4 regions of the Pantoea sp. BRR-3P genome follow, and region 3 is predicted to be linked to each of the others. Evidence: predicted binding sites of a transcription regulator. Region 3 holds the regulator's gene; each other region holds the start of a gene.
The links. The regulator Fur, encoded in region 3, represses iron uptake genes when iron is present. The targets are predictions, from matches to a motif close to ATAATAATGAGAACNACTATCAA.
Positions count from the first base shown of each region.

Region 1: the regulator Fur is predicted to act here: its motif matches at 2,305-2,327, upstream of AAGR08_RS22660 (TonB-dependent siderophore receptor).
Region 2: the regulator Fur is predicted to act here: its motif matches at 1,742-1,764, upstream of fes (enterochelin esterase).
Region 4: the regulator Fur is predicted to act here: its motif matches at 2,162-2,184, upstream of AAGR08_RS16365 (isochorismate synthase).

Region 1 is NZ_CP155067.1:689,716-694,510, reverse strand. It holds gene AAGR08_RS22675 (AraC family transcriptional regulator) at 1-508, opposite strand, end outside; gene AAGR08_RS22670 (SDR family oxidoreductase) at 669-1,403, shown strand; gene AAGR08_RS22665 (helix-turn-helix transcriptional regulator) at 1,424-2,209, opposite strand; gene AAGR08_RS22660 (TonB-dependent siderophore receptor) at 2,366-4,495, shown strand; gene AAGR08_RS22655 (ABC transporter substrate-binding protein) at 4,489-4,795, shown strand, end outside.
Region 2 is NZ_CP155067.1:139,620-144,414, reverse strand. It holds gene AAGR08_RS20260 (TonB-dependent siderophore receptor) at 1-1,543, opposite strand, end outside; gene fes (enterochelin esterase) at 1,822-3,180, shown strand; gene AAGR08_RS20250 (MbtH family protein) at 3,173-3,394, shown strand; gene AAGR08_RS20245 (amino acid adenylation domain-containing protein) at 3,565-4,795, shown strand, end outside.
Region 3 is NZ_CP155066.1:2,821,952-2,826,746, forward strand. It holds gene seqA (replication initiation negative regulator SeqA) at 1-366, opposite strand, end outside; gene ybfF (esterase) at 615-1,379, shown strand; gene ybfE (LexA regulated protein) at 1,545-1,820, shown strand; gene fldA (flavodoxin FldA) at 1,957-2,487, shown strand; gene fur (ferric iron uptake transcriptional regulator) at 2,842-3,291, shown strand; gene AAGR08_RS13160 (hypothetical protein) at 3,352-3,747, opposite strand; gene glnS (glutamine--tRNA ligase) at 3,983-4,795, opposite strand, start outside.
Region 4 is NZ_CP155066.1:3,525,482-3,530,276, reverse strand. It holds gene AAGR08_RS16370 ((2,3-dihydroxybenzoyl)adenylate synthase) at 1-942, opposite strand, end outside; gene AAGR08_RS16365 (isochorismate synthase) at 953-2,134, opposite strand; gene fepB (Fe2+-enterobactin ABC transporter substrate-binding protein) at 2,311-3,276, shown strand; gene entS (enterobactin transporter EntS) at 3,271-4,521, opposite strand; gene fepD (Fe(3+)-siderophore ABC transporter permease) at 4,663-4,795, shown strand, end outside.

The DNA of each region.
Region 1 (4,795 bases), on a different replicon from region 3:
ACACGCGAAAACAGATCTCTTCCACCCGTGCGGGTCCTAACACCTTGGCCTCAAGTGGATCGCTCAATGCTTCGAGCAAGCGCAGCGTGCTTTGGGCTAACGCCCGATCGATAGGCGTAGAAATGATGCTCGCTGGTGCAGCAGTAATGGCTGTTTGCCCGTGAGCCAATTGCGCCACCAACCGCGCCACCATCGCAACATCCAAACGAATAGCAATGCCCAGCAATGGTTCTTCGGAAGTGGCTTCCGTCTCCGCAGAAAATGGCAGAGGTACCGACAGCACCAGATAATGTTGCGCATCGTAGCGATACATTTTATCGGCGAGAAAGGCGCGTTTCGATCCCTGGCAAATGATGATGATACTCGGTTCATACAGCACCGGCGTGCGCGCCCATTGCCGATCGGCACGCATAAAGCGCACGCTGTCCAGCAGCGATTCGGTATAGCCTTCCTGACGTGCCAGCTGACTAAGTAATGCGCAGGTTTGCTGTTGAACGGTACGCGACATGATTACTATTCCTGTGAGAGATTCAGGCAAAGGATAGCGTTTAAAATCAGCGATGCGCAACGACGGCGAGATAATCAGGCAAACATGCGCCACAATCCGGTCTGTTGTGCCTGGCGTGATGCATCGACAATAACCTCGTCAACTCAACGAGGAATACGTCATGACCCAACGCAATCCAAAAGTCATTATTTTAACCGGCGCCAGCAGCGGTATTGGCGAAGGCATTGCGCGCCATCTGGCACAGCTTGGTCATCAGCTCGTGCTCGGCGCGCGCCGCACCGACCGTCTCTCAATGCTGTGCGAAGAGCTCCGCTTTTCTGGCGCCAGCGTGGATTATTTAGCCACCGATGTCACGCAGCGCGCTGATACACAACAGCTGGCCGATTTTGCCCTGGCGAAATATGGCCGCATTGATGTGATGATCAACAACGCGGGCGTGATGCCGCTGTCGCCGATGAGTTCAATGAAGGTTGAGGAGTGGGACTTGATGCTCGACGTCAATATTCGCGGCGTACTTTATGGTATCGCGGCGGTGCTGCCCACCCTACAGGCGCAGCAGTATGGCCACATTATTAATATCGCTTCCGTCGGTGCGCTAACCGTTTCGCCGACCGCTGCAGTCTATTGCGCCACCAAGTTCGCGGTGCGCGCCATTTCCGATGGCTTACGCCAGGAATCACCACAGCTGCGCGTGACGGTGATTAATCCCGGCGTGGTGGAGTCTGAACTGGCTGACACCATTACCGATAGCGTGGCGCAGGAAGCCATGAAGCGTTATCGCCAGATTGCACTCAAACCCGAAGCGATTGCCAAAGCGGTGAGCTGGGCCATCGATCAACCTGGCGACGTTGATACCAGTGAAATCACCGTACGCCCCACAGCCAGCGCCCATTAACCTGCAAAGCCGTGGCGATTTCAGGCTGAAATCCGTAAAAATCGCTGCGGCGTTTCCCCCATCAAACGGCGAAACATGGAGATAAATGCGCTGGGGCTTTGGTAGCCCAGCTGATTGGCGATACGAACGACCGTTTGCCCCTGCGCCAATTGCACCAGTGCCTCGGATAATCGTAACTGCTGCCGCCACTGCGTAAAGGTGATGCCGGTTTGATCGCGGAACAAACGTGCCAACGTGCGTGAACTCGCGCCGACGCGCTGTCCCCATGCTTCCAGCGTATCGCTGCTGGCCGGCGCTTGCAGTAGCTGCTGGCAAATACTCAGCAAACGGCGATCGCTGGGCAGTGGCAAATTACACACCGGGCCTGCCGGTGCGCGACGAATCTCATCCAGTAATAGCGGCATGATTAACTCTACGCGCGCCGCCTCGGGCTGCGCCTGCTGCTCATTCTCCACCAGCGTTTGCATCAGCGCCTGCAGCAGCGGCGAAATCATCATGCTATGTGTCTGCGGCCAAAAGGCGCGCGCCAGTTTGGGATCAAGGTACAAACTCAGGCTGCGAATATCACTTAATGCCATTAAGGCGTGCGGAATAGTCCCCGGTAGCCACAGCGCACGGCCCGGCGTTAACGTCCATGATGCGGTCTGCGTTTGTACTCGCATCACTCCTTGAAAACAGAATATCAGCTGCGCGACTTCATGGGCGTGCCAGCGCTCCTCACGTCCAGCGTGGTAATGCATCTCGCGCGTGGCGACTAAAGGCTGCGGCGGGAGCGCTTCCGCCTGCGTTAATTTCTGCAACACCATCTCATCCAATCCCGTTAGATTGCCGATTGATGTCCGTTGTGCGCGATTCGTCGGTGATACCGCGTAAAGCCGCCAGCAGGACGCTATTAAATAAAATAGTAATGATTATCATTTGTATCACTAAATGAGGCCATTGGACTATATCGGGGAAAATAAATGCCGGGTCACTGCACCTTCAAACGCACGCCCTTAAGCGCACTCTTACTGATGATCATCAGCAGCGCATCGGGCTGGGCGGCGGAGAAAAACAATGCTGATAACAGCACACTTACCGTTACCGCCAGCAGCGTTGAGAGCGATAGCGCCGATGCTGACAGCTGGAATCAGGTGGCGAAAAAAGCCGATAGCGTCACTAAAAGCACGCGTCCATTGATTGAAACGCCGCAGAGTATTTCGGTGATAACGCAGGCGCAGATGGCCTCGCAGGCGGCGCTGAATGTCTCGCAGGCTTTGCGTTATAACAGCGGGATTGGCGCGGAGGGTGGCGGCGCAGATTATCGCTTTGATGACATCTCAATTCGCGGTTTTTCTGCCGATGAGTATCTGGATGGCCTGCGCTTACCCACCGTTACCTATTGGTCACGTCCGAATTACGATACTTATCTATTAGATCGCCTTGAAATAGTGAAAGGCCCAAGTTCGGTTACGTTCGGCCAGGCAAGTCCCGGCGGCGTGGTAAACCTAATCAGTAAGCGCCCAACCGCTGAGCCGATCCACCAGATTTTTGTCAGTACCGGCAGCCATAACCTGTTTGAAACCGGCCTCGATCTCTCCGGCGCGCTGGATAACGATGAACATTGGCTGGGACGCCTGACCGGAACCTGGTCACGCAATGACACGCAGGTCGATTACACCAAATACAAACATTATGACATCGCCCCTGCCCTCACCTGGCAGCCGAATGACGACACGCGTCTGACGCTGCTCGGGCAGTTCCGCAAAGATCCCTACACCGGATTTTATAATCAGCTACCGCTGGAAGGCAGCCTGATCAAACTGGCGCAGGGCAATTACTCCGATAAGTTTTACGGTGGCCAACCGGGCTTTGATTACTATCGCCGTGAACAAGCCAGTATCGGCTATGACTTTATGCATAAATTTGATGATATCTGGAGCGTGCACCAGAATCTGCGCTATCTGCACACCAGCAGCGATTATCAAATGGTCTATCCAAACGCCACCGTGAATGACGGTTCGGCCACGGTGAGCCGTGACAGCATGCGGGTGATTGAGTCGTTTAACGCCTTTGACGTGGATACCAATCTGCAGGGCAATCTGGATACGGGGCCAGTCAACCACGCGCTGACGCTTGGTGTTGATTACGTGCACGACGATCTGCGGCAAAACAGCGGCTATGGTACGGCGTCAGATATCAGCTATCTCAATCCTGATTACAGTACGCCGGTCGATCCGTTGTTGATCGATAACCATAATCGCTCGTTTATGACTCAGCTCGGCTTCTACCTGCAGGACAGCATGAAGTGGAACCAGTGGATCCTGAATCTAGGCGGGCGCTACGATCGGTCACAAACTCGCAGCCAGAACTGGGTTGCCGGTTCGCGTACTGAACTGAATGATTACGCCACCACTGGTCGAGCAGGCCTGATGTACCACTTTGATAACGGCATCGCGCCCTATATTAGCTACGGTACCTCCTTCCAGCCGCAGGCCGGCACCTCGTTTGACGGAAACGCTTTTACCCCCACCAAAGGCAAGCAGTCTGAAGTTGGCGTGAAGTATCAGCCGAATGGCCTTAACGCGCTGTTCAGCGCCGCTCTTTACGATCTGCGCCAAACTAACGTGCTGACCGCCGATCCTGAGCATGCTAACTATTCAGTACAAACCGGCGAAATCCGTTCGCAGGGATTTGAGCTGGATGCCAAAGCTAACCTTACTTCGCGCTGGCTGGTGAACGCCTCTTATGCGCTGACCAACCCGAAAGTGTTGTCTGCCAATGATGACACTGAAGGTAAGCAGCCCGTCGCCATTGCTCGCCAAAGCGCCACGTTGTGGACAGAATACGCCTTGCCTGGCGTGCTAGAGGGCATAACGATTGGCGGTGGCGGACGCTACGTCGGAACCAGCTATGCCACCACTGACAACAGCTTGAAAGTGCCGGCAGCACTGGTTTACGACGCGATGATGCGCTATCGCTGGCAGGATTGGCAACTGGGGCTCAACCTACAGAACCTTACCGATAAACAGTACATCAGCAACTGTAACGATCTCGGTTGCCACTTTGGTTTACGTCGCCAACTGATCGCCACGGTGAGCTATCAGTGGTAATCAGTCGTCGACAACTTTTACTGGGCGCGCTGACAGGCGCTGCCCTGTATTCATTTCCCACATGGGCGGATACCGCGCCGCGCTGGGTGATCCTCGATTGGGGATTGACCGAAATGGCGCTGCTGCTCAACGTCACTCCAGTGGGGGTGGCCGCGCCGGACTGGTATCGCCGCCTGTTCAGCCAACCTGCGCTGCCGCAGCAGGTTGCAGATGTGGGTTTGCTGTTTCAACCCAATTACGAAACGCTGTATGAGTTACAGCCGACGCAGCTGTTGGTGACGCCCGCGCATCGCCTGGCTG
Region 2 (4,795 bases), on a different replicon from region 3:
GCGCGCCGCTGTTCAGGTTGGGTTCAAACGAGGTGCTGTAGCTGATGTATGGCGAAATCCCGTTATCGAACGCATACAGCAAACCGGCGCGCCCGGTGAACTTGTTATCATTCTGCTGGGTTTCGCTGTTATCGGTGCGATCCTGTGTACGCACTTCGCTCCAGTCATTACGGCCTGACAACAGCAGGTTCCACTGATTCCACTCCAGCTGATCCTGCAGATAAACACCAACCTGATCGAGCTTCTTACGGGTGCTGGTAGTCAGCGTCAAATCGCTCTCGTTGATGCTGATACGCGTTGGGTTAGCCCAATCGAGAATGTATTGATCGCCCCTGTCGAGCCACAATTTGTTATCTACGTCGCTCCACTTGTAATCCAGCCCGCCAAGCACAGTGTGCGCAACATTCCCGGTATCAAAGGTGGCTTTCAGCTGGTTATCCAGACCCAACTCTTTTGACTTGATCTTGTCGTGCTGCGGACGACGGTTGATCGAGTGATCGTTATCCGCATCAACGGTATACACCAGATATTTGTACGACTCATCCATGTTGCTGTAGCGCAGATTCTGCGTGAAGCTGACGTTGTCGTTCAGATTGTGCTCGAAAATATAACCAATCGACGTCTGCTCGCGTTTGGCTTCGTTGAAGCTCGGATCGCTGACGTTAAAGTCATAAGGGATCCGTCCGGCACTGGTGTTGAACAACGTTCCGTTGGCCGGCAGGAAGTTACGGTAGCCCGCTTTCGGCTCGTTCTGATACAGCGTCAACAGCGTAAAGCTGGTATCGGCGTTGGGCAGCCAGGTAATGGCCGGCGCAATCGCCATACGCTGCTGTTTATTATCTTTAACGAACTCGTGTTTGGTGCTGGCGATACCGTTCAGGCGATAAAACAGCGTGTTGTCATCATTTAGCTTACCGCCGAAATCAAACGCCGCTTCACCCAAATGTTGATTGCCAGTGCTGAGCTGCACTTTATGAATACTTTGCGCCGTCGGGCGTTTGCTGGTCATCGCCACGATGCCACCCGGATTCACCTGGCCGTACAGCACCGAGGCGGGACCATGAATCATCTCAACGCGCTCCAGCAGCCAGGGATCGATCTGCCCCGCGGCGCCAGCCTGACCGGACAAGCCGTAGCTCAGGCCGTCGAGGAACTTCGGCGCATAGCGGAAACCGCGCGCAATAATCTCATCATTACGGTTGGAGTTACCGCGATAGTTGGTTAGCACGCCGCTGGTGTAGCTTAGCGCATCCGCCACCGATGCCGCCGCTTGATCGTCCATCTGCTCACGCGTAATCACTGAAATGGATTGCGGGGTTTTGCGCAACGGCGTGGCGGTTTTTGTGCCTGCCGCGCTCTCTTTCGCCACATAGCCTTGTAGCGGTGCGGTGACGCTTTCGTGCGTTTCGGCGTTAACGGTAATCGTCTCTTCGGCGGACACCGGTGCCACTAACAAAATTGAGGCCAGTGAAAGATAGACAGGATTGAACCTGAACGGGTGTGCCACAGCAGGTATTGCTGATTTTCTTACTTTAATAGACATAGTCGCCATCTCTATTTCAAACTGCCTTGTAGATGAAATAATCCATTCAGAGGTCCTCGCCTAATAGCAGAGGCTGTAACGGATTGAAATATTACTGTCATCGATTATTTACGGCCCTAATTTCCCCGCGTGACCTCTCTCACAAAATAATCCACTGAAAATCCGAAGGTTTCTTAGGCGCGAAAAATCATATTGCAAATGTAAATCGTTATCAATAGCATTTGCATTAGCTTTGATTAAGTAAAGACTATGAACAAAATTTGGAGATGGATTGCAGAATGTTTCTAACGCATGCAGAAAAAACAGCAAAAACCTGGTTGCCTGCGGGAACCGTTGCGCAATGGTTGCGACAAGCTGATGTGGGCGGCGAAGGCTGGTGGCAGCGGCTTTATGCCACCGGAACACCGCTGGTGGAACGTGATGAGCAGGGTCAGACCTCCATGCATTTTTTTTGGCGCGATCCCCAAGGTCATTCCGCACTTTCTTCTACGCAACGGGTTTATATCGATATTAATGGCGTCACCGATCACCACAGCGAAGCGCCAGAAAGTTTGGCGCGCGTGGGGGACAGCAACGTCTGGCATTGGTCTACGCCGATTGAATCCGATTGGCGCGGCAGTTACAGCCTGATTCCGGTCACTGCGCAACAGCTGCCGCCGCTATTTTGTGGCGATGATGACACCTGTCGCGCGCTGCAACGTAAATGGTGGATTTCGCTGATGCCGCTGGCGATTCCCGACAAGCTCAATCCCACCCCGCCGTTTCTCAGCAGCCGTCGCTTTGCTTTGAGCAACGCGCATATGCCGGATGCGCCGGATCAATCGGCGTGGCGAGCGCTGGATGCCGGACTCGCCGAAACCTGGCCCGATACGCTGCAAACGCTGCGGTGGCGCAGCACGCTGCTCCAGGTTACGCGCAAGGTTTGGATCTACAGCACGGGTAAAACCGACCGGCCTGAACAGCGTCCGCTGGCAATTCTGCTCGACGGACAAAACTGGGTGTACGGCCAGCCGATCTTTAGCGCACTGGATCAGGTCACCGCCGCTGGCGAACTGCCGCCGGCCTGCTGGCTGTTTATCGATGTCATCGACAGCCAGCATCGCGAAGCGGAATTACCGTGCAATGAAACTTTCTGGCAGGCGGTGCAGCAAGAGCTACTGCCGCTGGCTCAGCAACACGCGGCATTCAGCAGCGATGCCGATCGCACGTTGGTGGCCGGGCAAAGCTACGGTGGACTCGCCGCCCTGTATGCCGGGTTGCACTGGCCGCAGCGCTTTGGCCGCATTCTTACGCAATCCGGCTCATTCTGGTGGCCCAACCTGCAATATCTCCGCGACTACGCCAATCGTGAACATCACGCGCCGGGCCTGCTGTTGCAGCGTCTGCAACAAGGCACATTGCCAACGGGCACGCTGAAGATCTTCCAGGAAGTGGGCGATCGCGAGGCGGACATGGTGTACGTCAACCAGCAGATCGCTCCGGTGCTGGAAGCCGCTGGCCACGAATTACATTTTCGCCGCTACGCCGGAGGGCACGATGCGCTGTGCTGGCGCGGCGGTCTGATCGACGGCTGTCGCTGGCTGCTGGCCGATTTTCTATCCCCAACCTCACCCTCTGAAGGTAATCACCATGTCTGAACAACAAAACCCGTTTGATAACGATGCGCTGGAATTTCTGGTGCTGCTTAACACGCGCCAGCAATACAGTTTGTGGCCAGCATTCGCTCCCGTTCCCGCCGGTTGGCATAACGTGGCAGGGCCGCTAACGCGCGCTGCGGCAATTGAATTTATCGAAGCCAACTGGCACGACATGCGACCAGCGACGCAACAGACGTCGTCTACCGCAGCTTAATTTGCTCTTTTAATCATTTAGTTAATTTATTCCCCCAATCACTCGGGCTGCAGCAAGGCGGCAAGTGTGCAAATCCCTAGGTGCTTACGGACGTAAGTGACTGGGGTGAGCGCACGCAGCCAACGCCGTTGCAGCCCGAAGGATGACGGGAATCAGACAGGAACTGTCTCTTGGCAACGATCAAACAACCCTATCCTTTAGTCGCGGCGCAGCCCGGCATCTGGATCGCTGACAGCATTGCGCAGCCGCGCAATCAATTTACCGTGGCGCACTACAGCGTGTTGCACGGCAACATCAACCGCGTCGCACTCGATAGCGCTATTCGTCAGGCGATGGCCGAAGCTGATACCGTGCAGGCGCGCTTTGGTCTCGACGATGAGGGCAATCCGGCGCAGTGGTTCGATGCACAAGCACCCATCGCACCGGAATGGCACGATTTTAGCCAGCGTGCCGACGCAACCCGCCAGGCGCACAAGCTGATGCAGGCAGATATCGCTGCTGAGCTGCCTGCCGACGGCGACGCTCCGCTCTATCGTCACGTGTTAATGCGCGTCGATGACGGCAACTGGCTGTGGTATCAGCGCTATCATCATCTGCTGGTAGATGGCTTCAGTTTTGCGGCGTTGACGCAGCGCATTGCGGCAATCTATGCCGCCGAGTGTACCGGCGAAACGCCTGCGCCCACGCCGTTTACCCCCTTCACCACGGTGATTGAGGAGTATCAACAGTGGCAGGATTCCGCCGCCTGCGAGCGCGCCGCCAGCCACTGGCAAAGCTACACCGCTGAGCTTCCTGAAACCCTTACGCTCTCAAATGAAAACATAACGCATCCCGACGCTCGCCCCATCAGTTGTCAGGTCACCCTCCCGCAGTTGACGAGATTGCATCAGCAGCTGGCTGACAGCAGCGAAGGAGATATCGTCAGTGCCCTGTTAATTGCCTATCTCGCCCGCATCAGCAACCGCTCGCGTTTGTCGATTGGCTTTCCGTTCATGCGCCGCATGGGTTCGGCGGCGATCTCAACGCTCGGACCGGTGGTGAATGTATTGCCGCTGATCTTTAGCGTGAGCGATGAGATGACGTTACCGGCGCTGTTGCAGCAGGTGCAGAGCGAAATCCGCAAAGCGCGCCGTCATCAGCGTTATGAAGCGGAACAGCTGCGCCGCGATCTGGGTCTGGTTGGCAGCAGCCAGGCGCTGTATGGCCCGGTGATTAACGTCAAGGTTTATCACGACGATGTGCAATTCGATGGTCATGGTGCCGCCACCCACACGCTGGCAATGGGCCCGGTGGACGATCTGGAATTTGAGGTTGGTTTCCGCGACGGTGCATTACAGTTGACGTTAGTCGCTAACCCGCAGCGTTATAATGCAAAATCGTTACAACGTCACGCCGAACGCA
Region 3 (4,795 bases):
GTCCCCCGCGAAATAGACGCGGGTACGGCCCTGAAGCGAAGCTGTAGCTTCAGCAAACGCAGCCGGATCAAGACGATAGAGCGTTGACAGTACCAGCATGAAGCGGTTAACCGCCTTATTTTGCTCGGCATATTCGTCGGAAAGCAGCAGTTCACGCACGGCGCGGACACGATCCTGAGGACGCGCTTCGCGGCTGGCTGGCTGTGCATCTTTCCCTGACGTACCAACGGCAGGCGCAGCCGGTGCGCTCTGGCCGGCGGTAAACTTCAACATGCGGCGCAAAATGTCGGAGGCGCTTTCACCAATGTGCTGCGTGTGGCTGGCAATATAACGGTAGAGTTCTTCGTCAACTTCAATCGTTTTCATCTTTTTCCGTACGATTCTGGCAAATGACAGAACCACGCAGTAGTGCAACGGCCTTAGCAAAATCCAGTCGTGCAAAATGTGAGCGGGTTCTAACATAAGGATTATAAAGTTAAATCCGTGGCAGCCGATAGCGTTGGCAACGTTTACGGGCAAAAGTCGGAATATGCCCTAATGCCCACCGGCCTGACTGCTGGACAGGTGAATCCATGATAACCTAAGCCAAGGTCACAACCGTAAGAACTTTAGCCATGATTTTGAACGCTCGTCTGCAAACTGAACAATCTGCTCCCGCTGCCATACCGATTCTGTTAATTCATGGTCTTTTTGGCAGCCTCGATAACCTTGGCGTGCTGGCGCGTGGCGTACGTGATGCCCGCCCAACGCTGCAGGTTGATGTTCGTAACCATGGTTTGTCCGCACGCAGCGACGTGATGAATTATCACGTTATGGCACAGGATATTGTTGAAACGCTGGATGCGCACAACATTGATCGCGCTGGCGTTATCGGTCATTCGATGGGAGGAAAAGTTGCTATGGCGCTGAGCGCTATTGCGCCTGAACGCATTGAGAAAATGGTGATGATCGATATCGCGCCCGTTGATTATCAAACGCGCCGCCATGACGAAATTTTTGCCGCCATCCGAGCCGTTACTACCGCTGGCGTCACACGTCGTAGTGAAGCGGCAGAGGTGATGCGTCAGCATATTAATGAGGACGGCGTGATTCAGTTCATCCTCAAGTCATTCGTCGAAGGTGAATGGCGCTTTAACGTGCCGGTGCTGTGGGATAATTACACCACCATTTCCGGTTGGGAAGAGGTGCCTGCCTGGCCGCATCCGGCGCTGTTTATTCGCGGCGGTGACTCGCCTTATCTGGATAATCAGCATCGCGATGCGCTGCTGCGTCAATTCCCTCAGGCACATGCGCACGTTATCAGCGGGGCCGGACATTGGGTGCATGCCGAGAAACCTGATGCGGTTTTGCGCGCGGTTCGGCGGTTTTTTAATCTGTAAAAGCAAAAGCTTGCCGCGCGTGCTTTAGGGTTGGCGTCAGAGAAGGCGCTGGAGTATGATGTCGCGCTAAAAATTTGCCACGGATATTTTTACCGTGGTCGGGCCGATAATGTTTTAATCGCGCAGCGCCTTTCCGCCGTTCGCGCCCACTCAGTTTTACAAACCATGGCAAAAGAACAGACAGACCGCACCACGCTTGATCTCTTCGCAGACGAGCGGCGTCCTGGTCGCCCGAAAACTAGCCCGTTGACGCGTGATGAACAGCTACGCATCAATAAACGTAATCAGCTCAAGCGCGATAAAGTGCGTGGGTTGCGTCGTGTTGAGCTGAAAATGTCCAGCGAGGCGGTTGACGCGCTCAGTACGCTGGCCGATCAGCAAAACATCAGTCGCAGCGAATTGATTGAACAAATGCTGCTAGCACAGCTCAAACTGTCGTAGCGTGCCCAAACCGCACGCTGGAACAAAAGTCACGGCTTTACAAGTTCCGCACTTTTTACCGGTCTGCTATTATTCGCATAACTGTGCAGTCAACTGACTTACTTTCACAATCAGGATTTAAGAGGTTACCTAACCCATGGCAATCGTAGGCATTTTCTTCGGCAGCGATACCGGCAACACTGAAAACATTGCAAAAATGATCCAGAAACAACTGGGTAAAGATGTCGCCGAAGTGCATGACATTGCTAAGAGCACCAAAGAAGATCTCGATGCATTCGACATCCTGCTGCTGGGCATCCCGACATGGTATTATGGTGAAGCGCAGTGTGACTGGGATGATTTCTTCCCAACGCTGGAAGAGATTGATTTCAATGGCAAGCTGGTAGCACTTTTTGGCTGTGGCGATCAGGAGGATTACGCCGAATACTTCTGCGACGCGATGGGTACCATTCGCGACATCATCGAGCCAAATGGTGCCGTTATCGTCGGCCACTGGCCTACCGAAGGCTACCATTTTGAAGCATCTAAAGGTTTGGCCGATGATAAACACTTCCTCGGTCTGGCGATTGACGAAGATCGTCAACCCGAACTGACCAATGAACGCGTTGAGAAATGGGTGAAACAGATCTTCGATGAGCTGCAGCTGAAAGAGATTATTGAAGCCTAATCCCCTTCTCTGCCCGATGTGGGCGCTATCTCACATCGGGTAACGGAATTTCCTATAAAAATAATAGCTACGGTTTTTTAACTTTTCCCCGCAAATCTGTAGAATACCCGCAATGGTCACCCGCTTATTCCTCTGGCTGTAGAATGAGGCTGAGTGAAATGGAATCCAAAACTTACCGGTCTTGAAGACGTTAGTGACATTATCCTTACCCTCTTTATTGATTAAGGACGTTGCCTTGGTTTTCATTTCACTGCTTGAGTTCTATAATGAGACGCAAATGAGAATGCGCGTTGACCTAAACATTCAAGGCCCCTGCGCCGCAAGTGACTAGCAAAGTAACAGGACAATATCCGCATGACTGACAACAACTCCGCATTGAAGAAGGCTGGCCTGAAAGTCACGCTCCCCAGACTGAAAATTCTGGAAGTGCTTCAGGGACCCGGACCCGAGTCCCATCACGTCAGTGCGGAAGATTTGTATAAACGCCTGATTGATATGGGCGAAGAGATTGGTCTGGCCACGGTATATCGCGTTCTTAACCAGTTTGACGACGCGGGCATCGTAACCCGTCATAACTTCGAAGGCGGTAAATCCGTATTCGAACTGACCCAGCAGCACCATCACGATCACCTGATCTGCCTGGATTGTGGCAAGGTTATCGAATTCAGCGATGAATCAATCGAAACGCGCCAGCGTGAAATTGCCACTCGCCACGGTATCAAACTCAGCAACCACAGTCTGTACTTGTACGGTCACTGTGCTCTGGGAGACTGCCGCGAAGACGAGACGCTCCACGATAAGTAATTAAGTGTGCTATGCAGTATAAAAAAACCGGCGCTTGAGCCGGTTTTTTTATACCTGAATTCAGGCAATGAGGGTTTCTTGCAGGTAACGCCAGCGTGGAATGCTGGTGCTGCAATCAAGAACCGCCAGTGAAATACGGCTCTGATTGATGCCATTCATCATTTGTAATTCACGATACTGAATCGTCACTTCCTCACTTTGCTGCGAGATAATGGCGTGCTCGCTGGTCGCAATCCGCATACCTTCGCGTTGACCATTTAACTGGCGAAACAGCGCTTCCATCTCATTAAGATCCAACTGTTTACCTTGCGGTGTCACCATTTTAAATTCGGGATGAAAGTGCGACAAAAACAGGTCGATGCTGTCATCACTGCCTTCGACCTGATTGAAAATACGTTCGATAAGTTGATGTAAAACAACCACACTGTGCTTGGCTTCCAGAGCGAGACTTGTCATTTTTTTTCCTTTGGTAACCCGCGAAGCAACGTTTAAGAGCGCATAGCCTACCTGAAAAAAAGTTTTTCACACGGCCAAATGGATTAATTTTTCTAAAGTCAGAATAGTCGTAAACGACAAAAGAAACCTATTAACTGGCATGCAGAATAATTGATTACCCATTGCCAAATGCAGACAATAAAAAAGGGCGATTGCTCGCCCTTTCATGATCTTATCGTACTATCAGCAAAAAAGATTATTCGCCGATTTTTGCCCAGGTGTCACGCAAACCTACGGTGCGGTTAAACACCAATTTGGACGGCTGCGAATAGACGCTGTCAGCACAGAAATAGCCTTCGCGCTCAAACTGATATGGCGCCATTGGCTCAGCAGCACGCAAGCCTGGCTCAACGAAGCCCTGTTTAGTTTCCAGCGAGTTCGGGTTGATGGTGGTGAGGAAATCCTCTGCCGCTCCCGGATTTGGCACACTGAACAGACGATCGTACAGACGGAATTCCGCCGGTAGCGCGTGAATCGCAGACACCCAGTGAATAACGCCTTTCACTTTACGACCATCAGCAGGATCTTTGCTTAACGTATCTACATCACATGTGCAGTAGATGCAGGTGATATTACCTTCATCATCCTTCGCCACGCGTTCAGCACGAATCACGTAAGCGTTACGCAGACGTACTTCTTTGCCCAGCACCAAACGTTTGTATTGCTTGTTGGCTTCTTCACGGAAGTCTGCGCGATCAATCCACACTTCGCGGCTGAACGGTACTTCACGCGTGCCCATCTCCGGTTTGTTCGGATGATTCGGCATGCTGATGATCTCTTCATGCCCAGCTGGCAGGTTCTCAATTACCACTTTCAGTGGATCCATAACTGCCATCGCACGCGGCGCGTTTTCATTGAGATCGTCACGAATGCACGACTCCAGTGATGCCATCTCGACGATATTATCCTGCTTAGTCACACCGATACGACGGCAGAATTCGCGGATTGATGCGGCGCTGTAGCCACGACGACGCAGACCAGAAACGGTCAACATACGCGGATCGTCCCA
Region 4 (4,795 bases), 700 kb from region 3:
ACCCAATTTGGCGCCGCCCACCTGAATGCGCTGCAGCGAGGCCAGCTGCTTGTTGCTGCCCCATTCCTGAATCGCCTGTAGCCACAAACTCACCGCCGGTGGCACCAAACCAGTATCCGTAACCTGATGCTTTTCAATCAGCGGGAAACACAGCGTCGCGCTGGGATCGGCGGCCAATATCACCTGTCCACCCGCGTAAAATACGCCGAGTGAACCGGGTGAACTCATGGCGAAGTTATGCGGGGCGGGCAGGGCGATGAGATAGCGCGTATCGGCGGTTACCTCACAGATCTCATCACTGGCGCGAATGCTGTAGTAGTAATCGTTGTGGGTGCGCGGAATCAGCTTTGGCGTGCCGGTGCTGCCGCCTGAGAGTTGGAAAAATGCCACTTCATCGGCGGCAGTTGGCGTGGCGACGAAATCACCCGCCGCTTCCGCCATCAGCGCTTCCAGCGTGTTTTCCGGCTGATTGTCATTGCGTAAAATCACCTGCTGCAGCGAAGGCTGCGCGTCGCACAGTGCGCTGATAAAGGTGTCGTCAGCAAACAGCGCATGGGTGCGATCGGCAATCAGCAGCTTGGGCTCAATCTGCGCCGCATAGGCGCTCAGTTCGGTGCGCTGATGACTGAACAGCGCGAAGACTGATGCTACGCCGAGCTTGAACAGCGCAAACACCGTGACATAAAAATCGGCCACGTTGCCGAGTTGCACCAGCGCAGTATCACCGTTTTGCAGGCCACGACGCTGTAGCGCGGCGGCCAGGTTGCTGCTCAGTACATCCAATTCGCGATAGCTAATTTGACGATCGCCATCAATCACCGCGATGGCATCGTTATGCTGATGACGCGCCAAAATATCGGTCATCGGTACATCCAGCCAGTAGCCTTTTTCGCGGTAGCGCGCGGCCAGATCGTCCGGCCAGCGAGTATAGGGAATGCTCATGCTCTTTCCTTTATTGCAGTCCAAAGGCGCGCAACATTGTATCCAGCTTCACGCCGGTTTCGCGCCATTCTGATTCAGGTTGGGAGTCGGCGACGATGCCCGCGCCGGCAAACAGCCGCACACGCGTGCCGTGCACGGTGCCGCAGCGGATAGTCACTACCCATTCGCCATTGCCTTCGCTATCGCACCAGCCGACGATGCCGCCAAACAGCTGGCGATCAAAAGGTTCCAGCTGCTGGATGAGCTGCTGCGCGCGCTGATGCGGGAAGCCGCTCAGCGCCGGCGTTGGATGCAGCAGGCAGGCCAGCGACAGGGCATTTTCCTGCTCATTCTGGACTTCGCCGTCAATTTGCGTCGCCAGATGCCACAGCGTAGCGGTGGTGATCAGCGAAGGCGTGCTCGGTACTGACAGCAAACGGCTGCGCGGCTGCAGCGTATCGCGCATCGCGTCGGTCACCAGTTTGTGTTCATGGCGATCTTTGCTGGAATTCATCAGCGTGTTACCTGCCGCGCGATCCTGCTGCGCATCGCCATGATTGCGCCGTGCAGATCCGGCGAGCGGACAAGAACTGAAATCGCGACCTTGTTTACGCAGCATCAGTTCCGGGCTGGCACCGATCAGCGCACCGCCTTGCGGCAGCGGCAGATGGAAATGGTAGCTATTCGGATTCTGCGCAATCACGCGCTGCATCAACGTTGCCGTATCCACCGGCTGCTCCGTGACGATATCCATCAGGCGCGACAGCACCACTTTATCCAGCTCGCCGCGCTGCGTGGCTGCTACCGCATCTGCCACCATATTGAGGAAGACATCGTGGTCTGGTACCGGCGTGCGACGGCGCACCTCTGGCAGATCGCTGATGCCTTGCGGCAGTGCGTTTTGCAGGTCGTCGCGATTGAAGGTCTGATGGGCTTCGGGAATAAACAACGCCGCAGGCTGGCTGACATCGAATGGGATCGCCCCGACCAGAATCGGATTGGCGATGCCCTGTTTTTTTGCGGCAGCAAAGTGCTGACGCAGCTGTTGTTGGAAATCACCCTGCAGCGACGCGGCATCATGTACCGGCGCGCTAATGGTGGTATAGCATCCTTGCGTTGCCAAACTGCGCCACGGCGAGGTAAAGAGAAAACCACGGCAAAGCGCGGAATAATCCTTCAGCCAGGCATTTTCAAACGTGGTCGTTTCCACCATAATTTTCACCTATAAATGATAAGATTATTAAGAATGATTATCATTTTTATTATGGGCCTGTAACCTACGTCGATTGGGCAAAAGTGTCAATCCATTCGCGGGATTTCAGCGACCTTTTGACGTAATCAGGCGCTGACGCTGAACAGGGCAATATGCTAAAAAGTGGGCTAAAACTTATGAATAAATGCGGTTTTTGGGCTATTGCAGCCCTAATGAGTGTTTTCCAGATTTTCACCAGCGTCGCGCATGCCGAACAAGGTTGGCCGCGCACCCTTCAAGGGGCTAACGGATCGCTCACCTTAAACAAAGCGCCACAGCGTATTGTTTCCACCAGCGTCACGCTGACCGGTTCGCTGCTGGCGATTGATGCGCCGGTCATCGCCTCGGGTGCGACTGCACCCAATAGCCGTCTGGCCGACGAGCAGGGTTTCTTCCGCCAATGGAGCGAGGTCGCCAAACAGCACCAACTCAAACGTCTGTACATTGGTGAACCGAGTGCCGAAGCGGTAGCAGCCGAAGCGCCGGACCTGATCATCGTCAGCGCCACCGGCAATGACTCCGCCATCAAACTCGTCGATCAGTTCTCTGCCATCGCACCGACGTTAGTGGTCAACTACGACGATAAAAGCTGGCAGGATGTGGTCACACTATTAGGCCAGGCCACCGGCCACGAAGTTCAGGCGGCACAGCGTGTTAACGCCTTCAACGATCGCGAAGCCGCGCTGAAGAAAGCCATCACGCTGCCGCCGCAGCCGGTTTCCGCCATGGTGTGGAACGGCGGTGGGCGCGCGGTCAACCTGTGGACCGCCGCCTCGGCGCAGGGCAAGCTGCTGGAACAACTCGGTTTCACCCTGGCGGTACCGCCGGCCAGCGTGGAGCAGAGCCACAGCATGGGACAGCGTAAAGACATCATTCAGCTGTCAGGCGAAAACCTCGCCAGCGGCCTGACGGGTAAAACCTTCCTGCTGTTTGCCGCCGACGACAAAACCACGCAGTCGGTGCTGAGCAATCCGTTCCTGGCGCAGAATGCTGCGGTGCAAAACAAGCAGGTGTACGAATTGGGTGTCGATTCGTTCCGTCTCGATTACTACAGCGCCAGCAATCTGCTCGCGCGTCTGGAAAAACTGTTCGTTAAATCATGATACCTGTTCCGCCAGCTCTGGCGCTGGCGGGTGGTAACGACGTAAACGCCCCATCACTAACCACATCACCATGCCCAGCAGCGCCGCGGCGAAGCCAAACACCGCAGCGGCCTGCGGTGGCAGCAGCCAGGAACCCATCGCGCCAATCACCGCTGCACCAATCGCATCGCCAGTGACGTTCTGCGCGGTCCACAACCCATTGATGCGACCAAGCAAATGATCGGGCGTGAGCGCTTGAATCATCGCGTATTGCACCAAGCTATTGATGGCGCTGAAGTAACCGAAGGCGATCAGGCAAGCTAACGCCAGCGGCAGGTTCGGCATCAGGCTAAACAAACCAAGGGCGATAAACGCCGCAATCGCGCTGCCGAGTATTAACTGCCCTGGACGCGCGGCGTGTTTCAGTTTGCCGCTGGTCAACGCGCCCACCGCCGCACCGAGCGGCACCGCGGCGTAAAGCAAACCCAGCTGGTCAGCACTCACTGACCAATGCGGCGCGAGTGCGGGATAGAGCACGCGTACCGCGCTGGCTAAGGTTACCAGTGCACCAATCAGCGCCACCATGCCGACAATCGGGCTGGCAAAAAGAAACTGCACGCCAGCGGCCAGGGATTTCAGCGGATGTTCACGCGGCTGCGGCGGAGGCGGCAAGTGCGGTAATTTTAACAGCGTCAACACCGTGAGCAGCGTGCCGAACGCGGCGAGACCATAGTTCCAGGTTACGCCGCCGTGGGCAATCACCAAACCGGCAATCGCAGGTGACAAAATCGAGCCGAAGCGCACCGTTAACATGGTGATGGCTCCGGCCTGCATAATATTTTCACGCCCCACCAGCGCGGGCGTGGCGGCCAATAGCGCGGTGACGCCAATCGCCCCGAAGAAGCCATCCCAGAAGCCCAGCAGATAAACGGCGATTAACGAGGGTTCCGGCAGCACGGCGTTGATCGCCAGCGCGATAAAGCCTAAGCCGCAGGTGGATCGGGCCAGCAGAATCAGCTTTTTGCGCTCATGGCGATCTGCCAATACGCCGCCGGTCAGCAGACCAATAAACATGCCCGCAGCGGCCAGTGTCACCGCCAATCCTACCAGCAGCGGTGAATTTGTCATGTGCTGGATCTGGACCGGCACCGCGACGGCAAGCATGCCGAGCGCGACAATCGAGATAAAGCGCGCAATAAATACCGCGCGAAAAGCCGGATGGGTTTTCAGCAGTGAAAGATCGATAAAGTGGGAAGATTTGTTCATAGGTTCGCCTTTTTGCACCAATTTTCCTCATCGTCCGCGAGGCGAGTCATGGTAACATAGCTAAACGCGAGTAATAACGATAACCATTATCAAGTTGCATCGCGCATGCGACGACGTTGAACAGTGAAGGTTTAGAACGCTATGCGCCAGATCCGTGCATTGGCAGGCTCAGGGATTCTGCTCTTGCTCCTCATCGCTCTTAGCTTGATGCTAGGGGCCAAATCGATACCGCTTCCCGATGTTTATCATTCGCTTACCTCCAGCTGTAACAGCG